DNA from 2 places in the Stutzerimonas chloritidismutans genome. Region 1 is predicted to be linked to the other one. Evidence: riboswitches for the same ligand, from Rfam matches in the RefSeq annotation. Region 1 holds a riboswitch; the other holds the start of a gene.

Evidence for each region. A riboswitch is a leader RNA that binds a small molecule or an ion and turns the genes downstream of it on or off. The one in region 1 is predicted to bind cobalamin.
Region 2: it holds a riboswitch for cobalamin, as region 1 does, so the genes downstream of both, LLJ08_RS16960 (TonB-dependent receptor domain-containing protein) here and btuB (TonB-dependent vitamin B12 receptor) in region 1, are expected to answer to the same signal.

Annotation. Positions count from the first base shown of each region.
Region 1 covers NZ_CP086067.1:3,178,332-3,186,731, forward strand. The annotation lists gene bluB (5,6-dimethylbenzimidazole synthase) at 1-225, opposite strand, end outside; gene LLJ08_RS14715 (cobyrinic acid a,c-diamide synthase CobB) at 222-1,514, opposite strand; gene cobO (cob(I)yrinic acid a,c-diamide adenosyltransferase) at 1,639-2,250, opposite strand; gene LLJ08_RS14725 (hypothetical protein) at 2,247-2,816, opposite strand; gene btuB (TonB-dependent vitamin B12 receptor) at 2,863-4,716, opposite strand; cobalamin riboswitch at 4,835-5,050, opposite strand; gene LLJ08_RS14735 (metallophosphoesterase family protein) at 5,196-5,999, shown strand; gene nhaD (sodium:proton antiporter NhaD) at 6,024-7,277, opposite strand; gene LLJ08_RS14745 (C40 family peptidase) at 7,469-7,996, opposite strand; gene LLJ08_RS14750 (C40 family peptidase) at 8,073-8,400, opposite strand, start outside.
Region 2 covers NZ_CP086067.1:3,628,391-3,636,790, forward strand. The annotation lists gene LLJ08_RS16950 (exonuclease SbcCD subunit D C-terminal domain-containing protein) at 1-1,070, shown strand, start outside; gene LLJ08_RS16955 (SbcC/MukB-like Walker B domain-containing protein) at 1,067-4,720, shown strand; cobalamin riboswitch at 4,964-5,180, shown strand; gene LLJ08_RS16960 (TonB-dependent receptor domain-containing protein) at 5,279-7,135, shown strand; gene LLJ08_RS16965 (cobalamin-binding protein) at 7,158-7,958, opposite strand; gene LLJ08_RS16970 (hypothetical protein) at 7,958-8,365, opposite strand; gene ribA (GTP cyclohydrolase II) at 8,362-8,400, opposite strand, start outside.

The sequences.
Region 1 (8,400 bases):
ACCGACCAGATCGGCGATGGCCGTGCGCAACTCGGGGCGGGTGATGCGGACAAAGCGCCACGGCTGCATCAGGCCGACGCTGGGTGCCTGATGCGCAGCGTTGAGCAGTCTCGACAACAGCTCCGGCGCTACCTCGCCGCCGGCGAAATGGCGCATGTCGCGGCGCTCGCCAATGGCCCGATAGACCGCCGCGCGCTCCTGCGGGCTGAAGGCATGCGCGCTCATGGCCGGAACAGCGCCGCGGCGGCTGCCGGATCGGACGGCAGGTACAGGTGGATATAGGACGCCGTCAGCCGCCCCCGGCGGTAGACCGCCTCGGCGGTGCGCTTGTAGTTCGGGCATTCGCCGCGAGCCAGCGGCTCGAGTGGCGACTCCAGCGCGGAATGGTGGAAGGTGTGCCCGCGCAGCCGCCCTTCCGGCAGCTCCACTTCCTGCAGCGCCAGCGCGGTCAGGCGCTTGTGCATGCGCGCCTCGCCGGGCAGCAGGCCGAGCATCTGCGCGCGCTCGTCGCCACGGTCGGTCAGCCCGTCGAGCAGGTAGAGCATGCCGCCGCACTCGGCGAGGATCGGCTTGCCCGACTCATGATGCGCACGGATCGCCTCAGCCATTGGCCCATTGCGCGATAACGCGCGCAGATGCAGCTCGGGATAGCCGCCGGGCAGGTACAGGCTGTCCACGGCCGGCAAGCGGGCGAAGCGCAGCGGCGAGAAAAACAGCAACTCGGCGCCCAACGCCTGCAGCAAGTCGAGATTGGCCTGGTAGAGAAAGGCAAAGGCCGCATCGCGTGCAACGCCGATGCGCACACCCGCCAGCAGCGGTTCGAGCGGCGCACTGGCCGGCGCGGCGAAAGTGACCGGGGCAGGCAACTCGGTGTCTGCACTGAGTGCCAGGGCATCGGCCGCGGCATCCAGACGGGCGTCCAGATCAGCCAGCTCCTCGGCCTGCACCAGCCCCAGGTGCCGGCTTGGCAGTTCCACCTCGACACTGCGCGGCAAGGCGCCGTACCAGCGGATCGACTCCGGCAGGCTGTCGCGCAGAATCTCGCCATGCCGGGCGCTGCCGACCCGATTGGCCAGCACGCCATCGAACGGCAGGTCCGGCTGGAAGCTGCTCAGCCCGTGCGCCATGGCGCCGAAGGTCTGCGCCATGGCCGAGCCATCGATGACCGCCAGCACCGGCACGCCGAAGCGCCGCGCCAGATCAGCCGCCGAGGGCGAACCATCGAACAGGCCCATCACCCCTTCGATCAGGATCAGGTCGGCCTCGCCCGCCGCTTCCCAGAGCAGGCGCCGCGACTCCTCTTCGCCGACCATCCACAGATCGAGCTGATAGACCGGCTTGCCGCTGGCACGCGCAAGGATCATCGGGTCGAGGAAGTCCGGCCCGCATTTGAACACCCGCACGCGCTTGCCCTGCCGCGCATGCAGCCGCGCCAGAGCGGCAGTGACGGTAGTCTTGCCCTGGCCGGAAGCAGGTGCGGCGATCAACAGCGCCGGGCAGTTTCTACTGGTCATCGCGGTCTCTCATCAGCATCGTAGGTTGGATGACGCTTCACCCATCCACCGACCACGCCGATGGTGGATGAAACAGACGTCATCCACCCTATGCAACGGTCCGTGAATGTCTTGAGCGCTGGCATCAAAATTCGACGCCTTTCTGCGCCTTAACGCCGGCCTTGAACGCATGTTTGACCAACGCCATCTCGGTGACGGTGTCCGCCGCCTCGACCAGACCCGGCGGGGCGCCGCGGCCGGTGACCACCACGTGCTGCAGCAGCGGCCGCGACTCGATGTCGGCGAGCACCGGCGCCAGCTCCAGGTAGCCGTACTTCAGGGCGATGTTCAGTTCGTCGAGCACCACCAGGCCGATCTCGGGATCGGCCAGCAGCTCGGCTGCGACCGCCCAGGCTTCGCGGGCCTTGGCGATGTCACGCTGGCGATCCTGGGTTTCCCAGGTGAAGCCCTCACCCATCACGTGGTAGCGGACCTCGTCCGGGAAGCGCCGGAAGAATGCCTCCTCGCCGGTGCTGGCCGCGCCCTTGATGAATTGCACCACGCCGACCTTGATGCCATGGCCGAGCGCACGCGCCACCATGCCGAAAGCCGAACTGCTCTTGCCCTTGCCATTACCGGTGTGCACCAGCAGCAGGCCGTACTCGTCCTGCGCCTCGGCAATCTTCTCGTCGATCAGCGCCTTCTTGCGCTGCATGCGCGCCTTGTGGCGATCGTCGCGTTCGCTGGACTCACTCATGCGCGGGCCTCGTCACGCTGCCCGGCCCAGGCACGTAGGCCGACGAACAGCAGCGCGGCGACGCCGACATACAGCGCCAGGGTCGACAGGTAACGCGGGTAATAGGTGGCGATGCGCTCGGCCAGCAGCGCCAGGGTCGGCTCGGGATAGCGCCCGGAGAAATAGAGGAAGCCGCCGCCGGAGAACAGGTAGCAAACGAAGGCGCTCGCCATCACGCACAGCGCCAGGGTCGCCAGGCTGCTGAAATGGTCACGATGCAGACGTGCATAGAGTCGACCGCCCAGCCACAGCGAACCGTATGCCGGCACGAGCATCCAGTACGCCGGCGACATGCACCAGTCGCTGACACCGGCCCACTGGATGGCGGCGAAATCCAGCAGCGAAGCCTCGAGAAACAGTGCCGGAAACACCCACTTCGGCCGCACCAGCACGCCGGCGAGGAAGAACACCGCCCAGGACGCGCTGGGCAGGTTCACGCTGGCGAAGTGCTGTCCGCGGGTCATGGCCAGCAGCGCGGCAAGCGCGAGGCCGACCAGCAGCTGGTATCTCGGGGCAAGCTTGATCATTGCAATCTCCTCTGGTGGGCGCGGGCGACATGCCCGCGTCGCGGTCTTACAGCGCCTGGTAGCGCACGGTCAGGTAAGCGGCCTGGCCGGGCTGGTTGTAGCCCTCGGCGGTTTCGTAGTCGGCGTCCAGCAGGTTGGCGACGCGCGCCTGCAGGCGCCACTCCGGGGTGATGCGGTATTCGCCACGCAGGTCGAGGGTGGCGTAGCCGGACAGCTCGCGGGTGTTGGCCAGGTCGTCGTAACGCTGCCCCTCGGCGTGCAGGCTGGCGCCAACGCTGAAGGCACCGAGCCGGCGGTCGAGGTCAAGGTTGAATAGCTGCTTGGCCCGGCGCGCCAGCTCGTTGCCGCGGTTGGCCCCGGCGGAGCGGTTCTCCGGCTCCAGCAGGCTGTAGTTGGCGTTCCAGTCCCAACCGAACAATTGGCTGCCGAGCACCAGCTCGACCCCGCGGATACGCGCTTCCTGCACGTTGGCCGGCGCGGAAATGCTGGCGTCATAGGCGATGAGGTCATCGACCACGGTGCGATAGGCATTCACCGCCCAGTGGCCCCAGCCATGCTGCCCGGCAAGGCCGACTTCGAGGCTCTCGGAGGTTTCCGCGTCCAGCTCGGGATTGCCGTAGTCGGGGAAATACAGCTCGTTGAAGGTCGGCGCCTTGAATGCCGTGCCATAGCTGATGGTGCCGCGCAACCAGTCGGTCAGCGCATAGCCGTAGCCGATGTTGCCGGTGTCGTGCTGGCCGAACTGCTCGTTATCATCACGTCGCAGCGACAGCTGCCAGTCATGGCGGCCGACCTCGCCCAGGTACTGAGCGAAATAGCCGTCGTTGTCCCGGGAATCCTCGGCATACACCGTGGTGCCGTTGACCTCATCGCGCTGGTGGTCGGCACCCAGGATCAGCGTATGCCCCGCGGCCAGCTCGATATCGTTCTGCCAGCTGAACGTGTCGCGACGGCTGTCGAAGCGTGAATAGAACTGTCCGTCCTGATAGGCATCGGATTTGTCTTCGCTGCGCCCGGCCTGCAGCGTCACCAGCCAGGGTTCCAGCGGACTGAAGCGCGCACGGGTGCCGAAGACCCTCGACTCGCCATCGGCATTGGCGCCGAAACCGGACGTGCGGGAGCGGTTTACGCTGTCGTAGTCGTTATGGGATTTGGCCTGCAGCAGGTTGGCGTCCAGCTCCAGGCCGTTGTCGAAGCGGTAGCCGGCGCTCAGCGTCGCGGACAGGTTGCGATAGCCATCGGCATCACGTTCGTAGCCGCTGGTGTCCGCCGACTTGACGTTGATGCCGTCGGTGTCCGAGCCACTGACGCCCAGGCTGTACCAGCCACGACCGTCACCACCGGAAACGCCGGCGCTGCCCGTGTAGGTGTCATGGGTGCCGTAGCCGGCCGAGAAGAACGGCTTGACGCCCTGCCCCTGGCCCTTGCGGGTGAATATCTGGATCACCCCGCCGATGGCCTCCGAGCCGTACAGGCTGGAGCGTGGACCGCGGACCACCTCGATGCGCTCGATCAGCTCCAGCGGCAGATCCTGCAGGGCCGCGCCGCCGCCCGAGACCGAGCCGATCTTGATGCCATCGATCATCACCAGCACGTGATCGGATTCGGTGCCGCGCATGAACAGCGAGGTGGACTTGCCGGGCCCGCCGTTGTTGGCCAGCGATACGCCAGGCACCTGCTTGAGCAGCTCGGGCAGCGAACTCGCCTGGCTGCGTTCGATCCGCTCGCGGTCTATCACGGTCACCGCGGCCAGGCTCTGCTGAGCCGTCTGCGCGGTGCGGGTGGCGGTCACCACCTGTTGCTGGAGATCCAGCGGGGCTGCGGCCAGCTGGCCAATGGAAAGGGGAAAACTGCCGAGCAGCACATAGGCCGCTGGCTTGAAACGGGGCTTGCAAGTCAAGGTACAGGTCTCCGTCGTGCCCACCCGCACGACTGAAAGTCGACGAAGACAGACGGAGGAACCGCAAAAGGAAGTGAATACCGCGAGGGATATGCACCCGCCCAGCGCCCGCCGCACTGTCAGTGAAATGCGACAGGCCGGTCTCCGGGCTTGCGAGCGTACGCCTTGCGGCGTCCCGAAACCGCGCCTTCCCATGCGTTGAGCACAGTGGCTATTAGGGTTTCTCGACTCGCCTACCGTTGCGGGGGCAGCGCCGGAATCTTCGTGAGAATGGACCGGCTTCCCTGTTTCACCCCCTCGCTGAAGAGGGGGCACCTGAGGCGACGCGGAGGTTAGTCCAAGGCCGGGCTTGACGCAACCACGGGGTTGTCGCAGCGCCCTGCAATTTCCGCTTGCATCTCGGCGCTCGGAACGGCGGACGCCAAAAGGCTTCGAATGCAACAATGCCAGCAATCAGCCAGGACCCATATCCGACGCCCATGACCAGCATCGTGCAGATTTCAGACACCCATTTCGGTACCGAACAACCTTCCGTGGTCCAGGCCCTGGAGGACCATGTACGCGAACACCGGGCCGACCTGCTGGTGTTCTCCGGCGACATCACCCAGCGTGCCCGTCGCGGGCAGTTCGCCAGTGCCGCCGCCTTCGTGCGCCGCGTGCAGGCCGATGGCGTCGGCGAGACGCTGGTGATTCCGGGCAATCACGACATCCCGCTGTACAACCTCTTCGCCCGCCTGTTCACGCCGTACAGCAACTACCGGCGACACTTCGGCGATGAGCTGGAGCCGGTATTCGAGAACGACGACATGCTGGTGATCGGGCTCAATACCACCCATCCGCGCCGGCACAAGGACGGCGTGGTGACGGGGCGACAAGTGGAGCGGGTGGCGCAGCGGCTGGCCGATGGCAACCCGCACAAGATTCGCATCGTGGTGGCCCACCAGCCATTCGGCGCGATGGTGCCGAGCGATCTGAGCAACCTGCAGCACGGCGCCGAATTCGCGCTGCAGCGCTGGGCCGAGCACGGGCTGGACCTGGTCATGGGCGGGCACATCCATCTGCCCTACGTGCTGCCGTTGTCCAAGCAGTACAGCGGCCTCGCGCGGGAGATCTGGATGGTGCAGGCCGGCACCACGCTCTCGACCCGCCTGCGTGGCACCTCGCCAAACTCCTTCAACCGGCTGAAGCTGCATCCCGGCGAACAGAAGAAGGTCTGCGTCGAGCGCTGGGACCTGCTCGACGGTCGCTTCGTGCTGGGTTCGCACTTCAACCTGAGCTGGTGACCCGCGCTAGCACGCGAACCGCGGTCAGCCCACCGACAGGCCGACCAGATAGACACCGGCGAAGCCGATGTTGAAGGCGATGAACAGGTAGAGCATGTAGCGCAGGTAGCTGCCGAAGGTCAGCCCCGGCACCTTGCTCATGGCGACGATGCCCGACGCCGAACCGATCACCAGCAGCGAGCCGCCAACACCGACCGCATAGGTCAGCACCATCCATTCGGCGACACCCATTTCCAGGCCTGATTTCAGCAGCGCTGCGGTCAGCGGCACGTTGTCGATGGCCGCCGACATTACGCCCATCAGGTAGTTGGCCATCACTGCCGGCACCTGGTCATAGATGTGCACCAGCCCGTCGAGCACGCGAATCTCCTTGAGCATGCCGACGAGCAGGAGGATGCCGAGGAAGAAGAACAGCGTCTCGAACTCCACCTGGCGCACGTATTCGAGAATCGGATCGGAGTCGTTGTCGTCGCTGAAGAAGCGCGCAACCAGGAACATCACCGAGAGGCCGGCGAGGAAGGTCAGCACCGGCGGGATCTGGAACAGGAAGTTGCCGACAATGGTGCTGAGGATGGTGCACAGGAAGATCAGTGCAATCGCCACGTCGACACCGCGCACATCGTTGCGCTGGCCCTGCACCACCACCTCGCCCTTCATACCGATCGACAGCATGGCGGCCAGCACCATCACCGCGACGAATGCCGGCACGGCCAGTGCCAGCAGCTGGAGGATCGCCACCTTGCCAGCGAGGAAGATCATCAGCGTGGTGACGTCGCCGGTAATCAGCGCGACGCCACCGGAGTTGACGGAGAAAACCACCAAGGTAGCGAACTTGATGGTCTTCGCCCGATCCAGCTGCAGCGAGAGAATCAGGGTGATGGAGACCAGCGTCGCGGTGATGTTGTCGGCGAGCGACGAGAACACGAAGCAGAAGGTCGCTGTGAGGAACAGCAGCGCGCGCTCACTGATCCGCGTGGGCAACACCAGATAGATCAGGTTCTCGATCATGCCCTTCTTGTTCAGATAGGCAACGAAGGTCATGGCCGCCACCAGGAAGATCCACAATCCGGCGATCTCGGCGATGTTCTCGTTGAGGCTTTCCAGCACGGTTTCCCGCGCCTCGCCCACCGGTGTGAAGATGAACAAGAGCAGCCAGGCCAGGGTGCCGAAGAACAGCGTCACCTTGGCCTTGTTCACGTGAGTAATTTCTTCGAGTACGACACCAAGCAGCGCCGCGACCGCCAGTGCAATCAGCACGTACGTCAGCAATTCAGGCATATCTCACCTAATGGAAGTGGGGAAAAAGGGGCTGTGCGCGACGGAACGACGCACGGGGAGGAATTGGGGATGCGCATGGTAGCCAAAGCGCCAGGCGAGCGAAATCACCGCATGTCAAACGGGGAGTGTTTCAGCATGTGAGTACGACTAAAGACAGGGCGTCTACGACGGGGGTTCTATGCGGATGACGCTCAGGGGTTGCGGGCCAGTTGCTCCTGGTCGAGCACGCGCTTGGCGCCCAGATAACTCTTATTCCAGTAGCCGGCGGTAAGACTGTCCAGGCGTACCGTGCCGCCAGAAGATGGCGCGTGAACGAAGCGGTCTTCGCCAACGTAGATGCCCGCGTGGCTGACCCGGCGCCCACCGCTGGTAGCGAAGAACACCAGATCGCCGGGCTGCAATGCGTCGCGCCGTACGGAGGGGCCGCGCAGATTGCTCATGGCCTGAGTGGTGCGAGGGAGCTGGATGCCGGCTGCGCCGTGGTAGACGTAGCCGATCAGGCCACTGCAGTCGAAACCGCTATCCGGCGTGTTGCCGCCCCAGCGATAAGGCGTGCCGACCAGACCAATCGCACTGAACAGCACGTCTTCAGCGGCGCCAGGCACGGGCTGTTGGTGGACCCTGGGTGTCTGCACGACCGGCGGCGTGGGTGCCTTTCCGGCACAGGCGGTCAGCAGCACAGTCAGAACAACGAGCGTGAGACGAGCCGGATAGTGCATGGCAGAGCGGTCCAGGCAAATGAGCCATCACTCTGCCGGCATGTGCGGGAAGACGCAACCCCCGCAGGTCGCGGGATCAGTGCTGGGACGTGTGCGAAGCCAGATCGGACGCCAGGGCCAGCACGCGTTTTGCTTCCATGTAGCTGGCGCGCCAGTAACGGTCATCCAGGCTGTCGACGCGCACGCCACCGCTGCGGCTGCTGGAGGCGTGGATGAACTGGTCATCGCCGATGTAGATGCCGGCATGGCTGACCCGGCCACGGCCACGGTTGTTGAAGAACACCACGTCACCGGGTTCCAGCTCGTTGCGCTTGACCACCGGTGCGTCGAGGTTGATCAGCTCGCGAGTGGAGCGCGGCAGCTCGAGACCTGCCTCCTTGCGGAACAGGAAGCCGACGAAGCCG
Region 2 (8,400 bases), 450 kb from region 1:
CACTCAAGGCCCAGGAACGCCTCTACGATTTCATCGTCCGCGCCCACGAAAAACTCCCGCAGCTGGACATCGTGATGATCGCCGGCAATCACGACTCCGGCGGGCGTATCGAACTGCCAGCGCCGCTGATGAAGCGCCTCAACGCACACGCCGTCGGTCGCATCAGCTGGGTCGCCGAGGGCCAGCTGGATCACCAGCGGCTGCTGGTGCCGCTACACGACGCCGCTGGCAACACCGCCGCCTGGTGTCTCACCCTGCCCTTCCTGCGTCCGGCCGAAGTCACCGGAATGACGCTGGGCGACGACTACATGGCCGGCATCCGTCAGGTGCATGAACGCCTCATCGCCGCCGCCGAATCCGCACGCCAGCCCGGCCAGGCTCTGGTCGCCATGAGCCACGCGCACATGGCCGGCGGCGCGGTGTCGGAGGAGTCCGAGCGCAATATCGTTATCGGCAACGCCGAAGCGCTGCCGGCCAGCCTGTTTCCCGAATCGGTCGCCTACGTCGCCCTCGGCCACCTGCACAAGCCGCAGCAGGTCGCCGGGCAGTCGCGCATCCGCTACAGCGGCTCGCCGCTGCCGCTGTCCTTCGCCGAGGTCAACTACCCGCATCAGGTGCTGCTGGTCGAGCTCGACGGCGAGCAGCTGGCGCAGGTCGAAAGTCTGCCGGTGCCGCGCGCGGTGGAAATGATCCGCATCGGCCGCGCGCCCCTGGCCGAAATCATTACCGCGCTGGAAGCGCTGCCGCCCACCGGGCTGTTCGACGACAACCTGCCCTGGCTGGAGGTACGCGTGCTGCTCGACGAGCCGCTGCCGGACCTGCGCCAGCGCATCGAAACCGCGATAACCGGCAAGGCCTGCCGACTGGTGCGCATCGCCAGTGAATACGCCGGCAAGCGCGGCGAGACGGAATCGGAAGTGCTGCTCGGCCTCGACCAGATCACCCCGCAGGAGCTGTTCGCCCGCGCCTGGGAAGAACAGTACGGCAACCCGGCGGACGAGCAGGCGCTGGACGATTTCGCCACTTTGCTGCAACGAGTCGAGTTCGCACATGAGGAGGACGGTCGATGAAAATCCTCGCCATCCGTCTGAAGAACCTGGCCTCCTTGGCCGGCGAACAGATCATCGATTTCACCGCCGAGCCGCTGGCCAGCGCCGGACTGTTCGCCATCACCGGGCCTACAGGTGCCGGCAAGAGCACCATTCTCGACGCCCTGTGCCTGGCGCTGTTCGGCAGCACGCCACGGCTCGACAGCGTCTCACCGCTGAACAAGGTTCCCGACGTCGAAACCGAGATCGGCGGTGGCGACGAGCGCAACCTGCTGCGCCGCGGTTGTGGCAGCGGCTACGCAGAAGTGGATTTCGTCGGTGTCGACGGCCACCGCTACCGCGCGCGCTGGGAGGTCAGGCGTGCCAAAGAGAAGATCGACGGCAAACTGCAGGCCAGCAGCCAGAGCCTCACCGATCTGGACAGCGGCACGCTCCTGGCCAGCGGTAAAAAGCGCGAGTTCAAGGAACTGCTGGAAGCGCGTCTGGGGCTGACCCTGGCCCAGTTCACCCGCGCCGTGCTGCTGGCGCAGAGCGAGTTTTCCGCCTTCCTCAAGGCCGACGACAACGAGCGTGGCACCCTGCTGGAAAAGCTCACCGATACCGGCCTCTACAGTCGCCTCGGCCAGGCCTCGTTCGAGGCCGCCAAGCAGGCGAAGGAGAGCCTGACTCGCCTGGAACAGCAGGCCGGTGGCCTGCAACCACTGGAGCCCGAGCAGCGTGAAGTACTGGAGCGCGAACATCAGGCCCAGCTCGAAGAATTGAAGAAGCTGCAACAGCAGCTCAAGGAGCTGGAAGCCCAGCGGCAATGGCTCAGCGAACTGCAGCGCCTGGAAAACGAGCGCGAAGCCGCACGCCAGCAGCTGCAGGACGCCGAAGGCGAGCGCGAGAGCCTGACCGAGGCCCGCCGTATTCTCGACCTGTTCGAACGGCTCGCACCGCAGCGCCACCGCTTTCTGCGCCAGCAGGAACTCGAACCGCTGCTGGGCAAGGCCGCCGACAGCCTCGCTCGCCTGCAGCACGAGGCGCAAAGCCTGCAGCAACGTCTCGACACCTTGCAGAGCGAGTGCGAAGCGGCCAGCAACGACCTGCGTGCGGCCGAACAGGCGCGCCAGGACGCCGAGCCGCGGCTCGTCCAGGCGCGCCGTGAAGAAGAACGCCTACAGCATCTGAACGCCGACTTCGCCTCGATCCGCGAAGAAAGCGTCCAGGCCGATGCCGCGGCGAGCACCGGCGAGGCAACGCTCAAGCAGCTCGCCGAGCAGCAACAGCGCGCCGCCGAACAGCTAGCAACGCTGACGCAGCAACTCGAGACGAGCGCAGCGCTGCAACCACTTTGTGCAGCCTGGGGCGGTTACCGTCCGCGTCTGCAACAGGCCGTCCAGCTGGCGGCACGGCTGCAGCAAGGTCAGGGCGAACTCCCGGCACTGGAAGCGCAGGCCAAGGCTGCCGAAACCCGGCAAAGCCAGGCGCGCGAGGCGCTGGACAATCTGCAACGCGAGCGCGACAGCGAACTAGGGCTGGCCGAACAGCTGGCCGGTCTGCATCGACAGCTCGACGAATGGCGCCAGGCCGAGCGCGAAACCGAGGCCCTGCGCGAACTCTGGGCGCAGCAGCTCACGCTCACCGCCAGCCAGCGCGAACTGAGCGACGCCCACATCCGCCAGCAGGCCGAGCTGGACAGCCTGGTACCGCAGGGCAAACAGCTTCGTAGTGACCGTGATGCTGCCGAGCAGGCGCTCAAGGTCACCCTCGCCCTGCTTGAACGCCAACGCCTGGCACGCAGCGAGAATGTCGAAGCGCTGCGTGCGGCGCTCGTCCCCGGCGAGCCCTGCCCGGTCTGCGGCAGCGACGAGCATCCCTGGCAGCAGACCGACGCGCTGGTCGCCAGCCTAGATCAGCACGACGACAGCGAGGCCGAGCGCGCGCGCCAGTCGCTGCAGGAACAGGACCAGCGTCTGCAGGAACTGCGCGATCGCCATGTCGCGCTCAGCACGCAGTTGCGCCAGACGCAACAACGCCAGGGCGAAGTCGAGGTGCAGCTGCAGGCCCTGGCACCGCGCCTGCTAGCCCTGCCCGCACACTCGCGATTGCTTGAGCAGCCGGAAGCCGAGCGTTCGCAATGGCTGGCAGCGCAGCTGACGACACTCAAAGACCAGATCGCCAACACCAGCCAGCGTCAGCAGCAACTGCTCGCGCTGCAACAGCGCAGCGAAACCCTGCAGCAGGCCTGGCAGGCCGCGCGCGAGGCCTGCGTCGAGGCGACCCAGCAACTCGCCCGCCAACGCGATGCGCTCGCCCGCGATCACCAGCAGCTCGACGAGGAACTGCAAACCTTCGCCGAACTGCTGCCCACCGAACAACTGCAGCGTTGGCGCGAAAATCCGGCGCAGACCTTTATGCAGCTGGACACCAGCATCGCCACGCGGCTGCAGCAACTGCAGGCGCAGACCGAGCTGGCCGATGAGCTGCGCCAGTGCGAGCAGCGCCGCAGCGACGAGCAGTTGCAACAACGCCATCGCCAGGAGAAACAGGAAAGCTGCAGCGCACGACTGACCGAGCGCGAGAAACTGCTGCTGGCCTGCCAGCAGGCGCTGCGTACCAGCCTTGGCGAACAGACCAGCGCCAGCGCCTGGCAACGGCAGCTGGACGCGACCATCCAGGCTGCGCGGCAAACCCAGGCCGAGATTGATCGGCAGCTCAACGAGAGCAAGCTTGGCCTGACGCGGCTGCACAGCGAGCAGCAGAACTGTCGCCAGCGCCAAGCCGAACTGGAACAGGAACGCGACGCGCTGAATGCGGAACTGGCCACCTGGCGCACCAGCCACCCGCAGCTGGACGACGCCACCCTCGCCCAGCTGCTGCACATGGATGACCAGCTGATTGCCGAGGCGCGCCAGCGCCTGCAACAGAACGCCGAAACCCTGACCCGCTGTCGCGAGCGTCTGGACGGCTGCCTCAGTCGCCTGAACACGCACAAACTGCAGCAGGCCGAAACGCCGGACATCGAACGGCTGCAGCAGCGCCATGCCGAGCAACTGCAGCAATGCGAGCAGGCCGACCAGCGCTGCGCGGAAACCCGCGCCCAGCTGATCGACGACGACAAGCGCCGCAGCCAGAGCCAGGCGTTGCTCGCACAGATCGACGCCGCACGGGCCGAGCATCAGCGCTGGGGGCGCATCGCCGCCTTGATCGGCTCCAGCGACGGCGGCGCCTTCCGCAAGATCGCCCAGGCCTACAACCTCGACCTGTTGGTGCAGCATGCCAATGTGCAGCTGCGCCAACTGGCCCGGCGCTATCGGCTCAAGCGCGGCGGCAGCCCGCTGGGCCTACTGGTCATGGATACCGAGATGGGCGACGAGCTGCGCTCGGTGCATTCGCTGTCCGGCGGCGAGACCTTCCTCGTTTCGCTGGCCCTGGCGCTGGGCCTGGCCTCGATGGCCTCGAGCAAGCTCAGGATCGAGTCGCTGTTTATCGACGAAGGCTTCGGCAGCCTCGACCCCGAGTCGCTGCAGATCGCCATGGACGCGCTGGATTCGCTGCAGGCCCAGGGCCGCAAGGTGGCGGTGATCTCCCATGTGGCGGAAATGCACGAGCGCATTCCAGTGCAGATCCAGGTGCGCCGGCAGGGCAATGGGCAGAGTGATCTACAGATTGTCGGCGGGCTTTCATAAAGCTCAGCGCTGTCGCGCGGACATGCCGCCGTCGCTTGGCGACCGCCGGCACGACCTCGGTGGCTTCGAGCCCAATGTAGGCGCCCGCAAGTCAGCGCCGATCGCTGAACATTGCGCACCGTCGCGGCTGGATGTTTTTCGAGCAACGCTCGAGCGGCCCTGGGACGCGGCTTTGCTTGGAAACCACTGTCCTTGCGGCCATTCGTCCGCTTGTGTTTCCCCAGCACCGGCCGTAAGGTTCGCGCGTTTTCTTATCCGCCCAGGTGTGCACGACCGCAAGGTCCGCATTAAACGGGAAGCCGGTGCGCTCGATGAGCAAGGCCGGCGCTGCCCCCGCAACGGTAATCGACCGCGATGCTCAGGGATCGCCGTCCGCTCCACAGCCACTGTGTTCCGACATGGGAAGGTGAGCGTGATGCGTGTCGAAAGCCCGGAGACCGGCCTGACGGATTCGACTGGTGTTGCGGAGGGCAGCACCGTCAAGCGCTGCTGCCCGTCATCCCCCGCGCTTGTTCCTGCCCTCCTCAAAAGTCTGCGATCTTTTGAGGAATTCCAAGAATGAAACTGTCCCGACTTGCCCTGGCCGTGGCGCTGCTGCCTGGCGTGCAGGTGTTTGCTGCTGAGCAGGAGCTGCCAAGCATGCTCATTACCTCCGCCCGCCAGGCTGAACCGCGCGCCCAGGCGACGGCAGCCAATACCGTATTCACTCGCGCGGATATCGAACGGCTACAAGCCCGCAGCGTGCCCGAGCTGCTGCGGCGTGTGCCAGGCGTACAGGTGAGCAGCCCTGGCGGTGTGGCGTCGCTATCGCTGCGCGGCACCGGTACTGCACAAACGCTGGTGCTGGTCGATGGCCAACGCATTGCCTCGGCCACCAGCGGTTTCGCCCGCCTCGACTACCTGGCCATTGACAACATCGAGCGTGTCGAAGTGATCCGTGGCCCGCGCTCCTCGCTTTACGGCGCGGATGCCATTGGTGGCGTCATCCAGATCTTTACCCGTGGCGGCAAAACCGGAATAAACCCGGAAGTCCGCTTGGCCGCCGGCAGCGACCAGACCTTCCAGCGCAGCCTGAGCCTCGCAGCCGGAACGGAGCAGACTCGCGTCCACCTCGGCGCCAGCCTCGACGAGCGCGACGGCTTCGATATCACTCGCGACAACCGCGGCGCCGATCAGGACAACGATGGCCAGCGCAACAAGGCGCTGCACCTGAAGCTGGATCACCAGTTCGATGCAAACTGGAAAGCCGGCTTGAGTCTCAACGACCAGCGCGGCAAGAACGAGTATGACGACGCCAATGATTTCGAACCCGGAACGCCGCAGGACGAGTTTCGGGTCAGCAGTTACAGCGGCTACCTGGACGGTCAGTTGACCGACATGTGGAATAGCCGTCTGGAACTGGGTCGCAGCTTCGATCGTAATCACGCCGTCGGCGCCGGCAGCGCTTGGAACAACACCCTGTTGGAAACCACGCGTCATTCGGCGGCCTGGATAAATCGGCTGCAATTGAGCGAGCGCCACCAACTGAGCGTCGGCGGCGACTGGTATGAAGACCAACTCGACTCCGCGACGATTTTTCAGGAAGACAGCCGCGACAATTCGGCTTTCTTTGCCCAGCACAGCTTTCAAGGCGAGCGCTTTGGCACCGAGCTCGGGCTACGCCACGATGACAACCAGCAGTTCGGCAGCCACAACAGCTGGAATGCCGCTGTCAGCCTGCCAGTGAGTGAGTCGCAGCGCTGGATTCTGAGCTATGGCGAAGGCTTCCGCGCTCCAACATTCTCCGATCTTTACGGGCCGCCGTTGTGGGGACCGAATCCGGACCTCAAGCCGGAGACCTCGAAGACCTATGAGTTGCAATGGCGCGCCGAATTCGACGAGACCCAGCTGGAAGCCGCGCTTTATCGTACCGATGTCGAAGACATGATCGCCTGGGGCGAAAACCGGATGGGGAACGTCAGCCAGGCACGGATCAACGGTTTCGAAGCCAGTGCGGCGCGCGAACTGCTGGGCTGGCAGGCGAGCCTCGGCGTTAGCATCATCGATCCACGCGATCGGGACAGCGGCCATACTCTGGCGCGCCGGGCAAAGCGCACGCTCAGCATCGACCTTGATCGCACTTTCGGCACGCTTTCGGCTGGCGCCGGTTGGCACGTTTCCAGCGCTCGTTACGACACGATCGCAAACACCCGCGAGCTGTCCGGCTATGGCGTTTTTGATCTGCGCGCTGGCTGGCAGAGCCATCCGGAGCTGCGTTGGGAGGCGAAGGTCAACAACCTGTTCGACCGCGACTACGCGCTGGCGACCTACAACCGCCCAGACGGAACTAACTGGTGGGATCCGTCGCAGAATTACGGCTATCGCGAAGCGGGCCGCACCGCACTGTTCGCCGTCACCTGGACTCCCTCGCTGTAGCAGCGTCTACCGGCGCGCCCGCTCAGGGCGCAGCCGCCATCACCTCGCAGAGCTTCCTGATCGCCCCCAGCATCTGGAAGCTTGGGCGCTCCAGCCCCTTGTCGGGCACTTCAAGCAGTCGACCGCTGCGCACGGCACTGAGCTGCGGCCAGGCCTGCCACTCATCCAACTGCGCACCGCTACCGGCCAGAATGACTTCAGGATCGCGGGCGAGCACGGCTTCGATGCTGACCTGGGGCGCCGCCAGGGTCAGATCGGCGAAAACGTTTTGCCCACCACACACCTCGATCGCTTCGCTGATGATCTGCTGGCCGCCTAGGGTATACAGCGGGCGATTCCAGATCTGATAGAACACCCGCAGCGGCTCAGCGCGCGTGTAGTTGCTGCGTAATTCGGCGAGGCCTGCACGAAAGCGCCCGGCCAGTCGTTCGCCTTGTTCGGCGCGCCCGACGGCATTACCCACTACAACGAACTGCTCGGCCAGCCCTTCGAGACGGGTCTGCTCGACAACCAGAACGGGAATACCGAACTGCTGCAACTGCTCACGCTGACTGCGCGGCACACTGTCCGGCCAGAGCAGCACGAGATCAGGGCGCAAGCTGAGCAGGGTTTCCATCTCCACCTGGCCATAGCGTCCAACCGAAGGCACCGACTGCAGCGCCGCTGGGCGCTCGCCACCATCCAGGACGCCAACCAGCCGGTCGGCGGCATCGAGTTCGAGCATGATCTCGCTGAGCGATGGCGCCAGGCTCACTACTCGCTCGGCAGCCAACGCAGGCAATGACGCCAGGGAAACCAGCGCGGCAAGCAGCAGACGCCGCATCAATGCAATTGCCGCGGAATGCGGTAGAGCACCAGCAACACCAGGCTACCGAACACCAGCAGCAGGCGGGCAACCGGCTCCATGCCGAACAGCGCACCCGCAGCGCCGAACCAGGCCGGTAATGAGGCGATCAGCAGACCGCGACGGCGCACGCGACGCAGATCGTTCCAGGCGTCGTCCTCCGCCGGCCCGTTCAGCGCCTGCTCGGTGGCGATCAGCGCATGTTTGAAGCGGGTGAAGGCCCGCAGGCTGAAGAACAGCGAGGTGAGGCCTGCAGCGAAGAGTGGCAGACCCCAGTCGGCAAACACCACCGATGTGCGCCCAAGCACCAGCACCGGCAGCACCATCAGCAGCGTATGCAGCCAGCCGTCACGTGCGAGCTGGCGAAGGGCGGCGGCGCGCGTCACGACTGCTCGGCTTCGCCTTGGTGAATCTCGCCGAG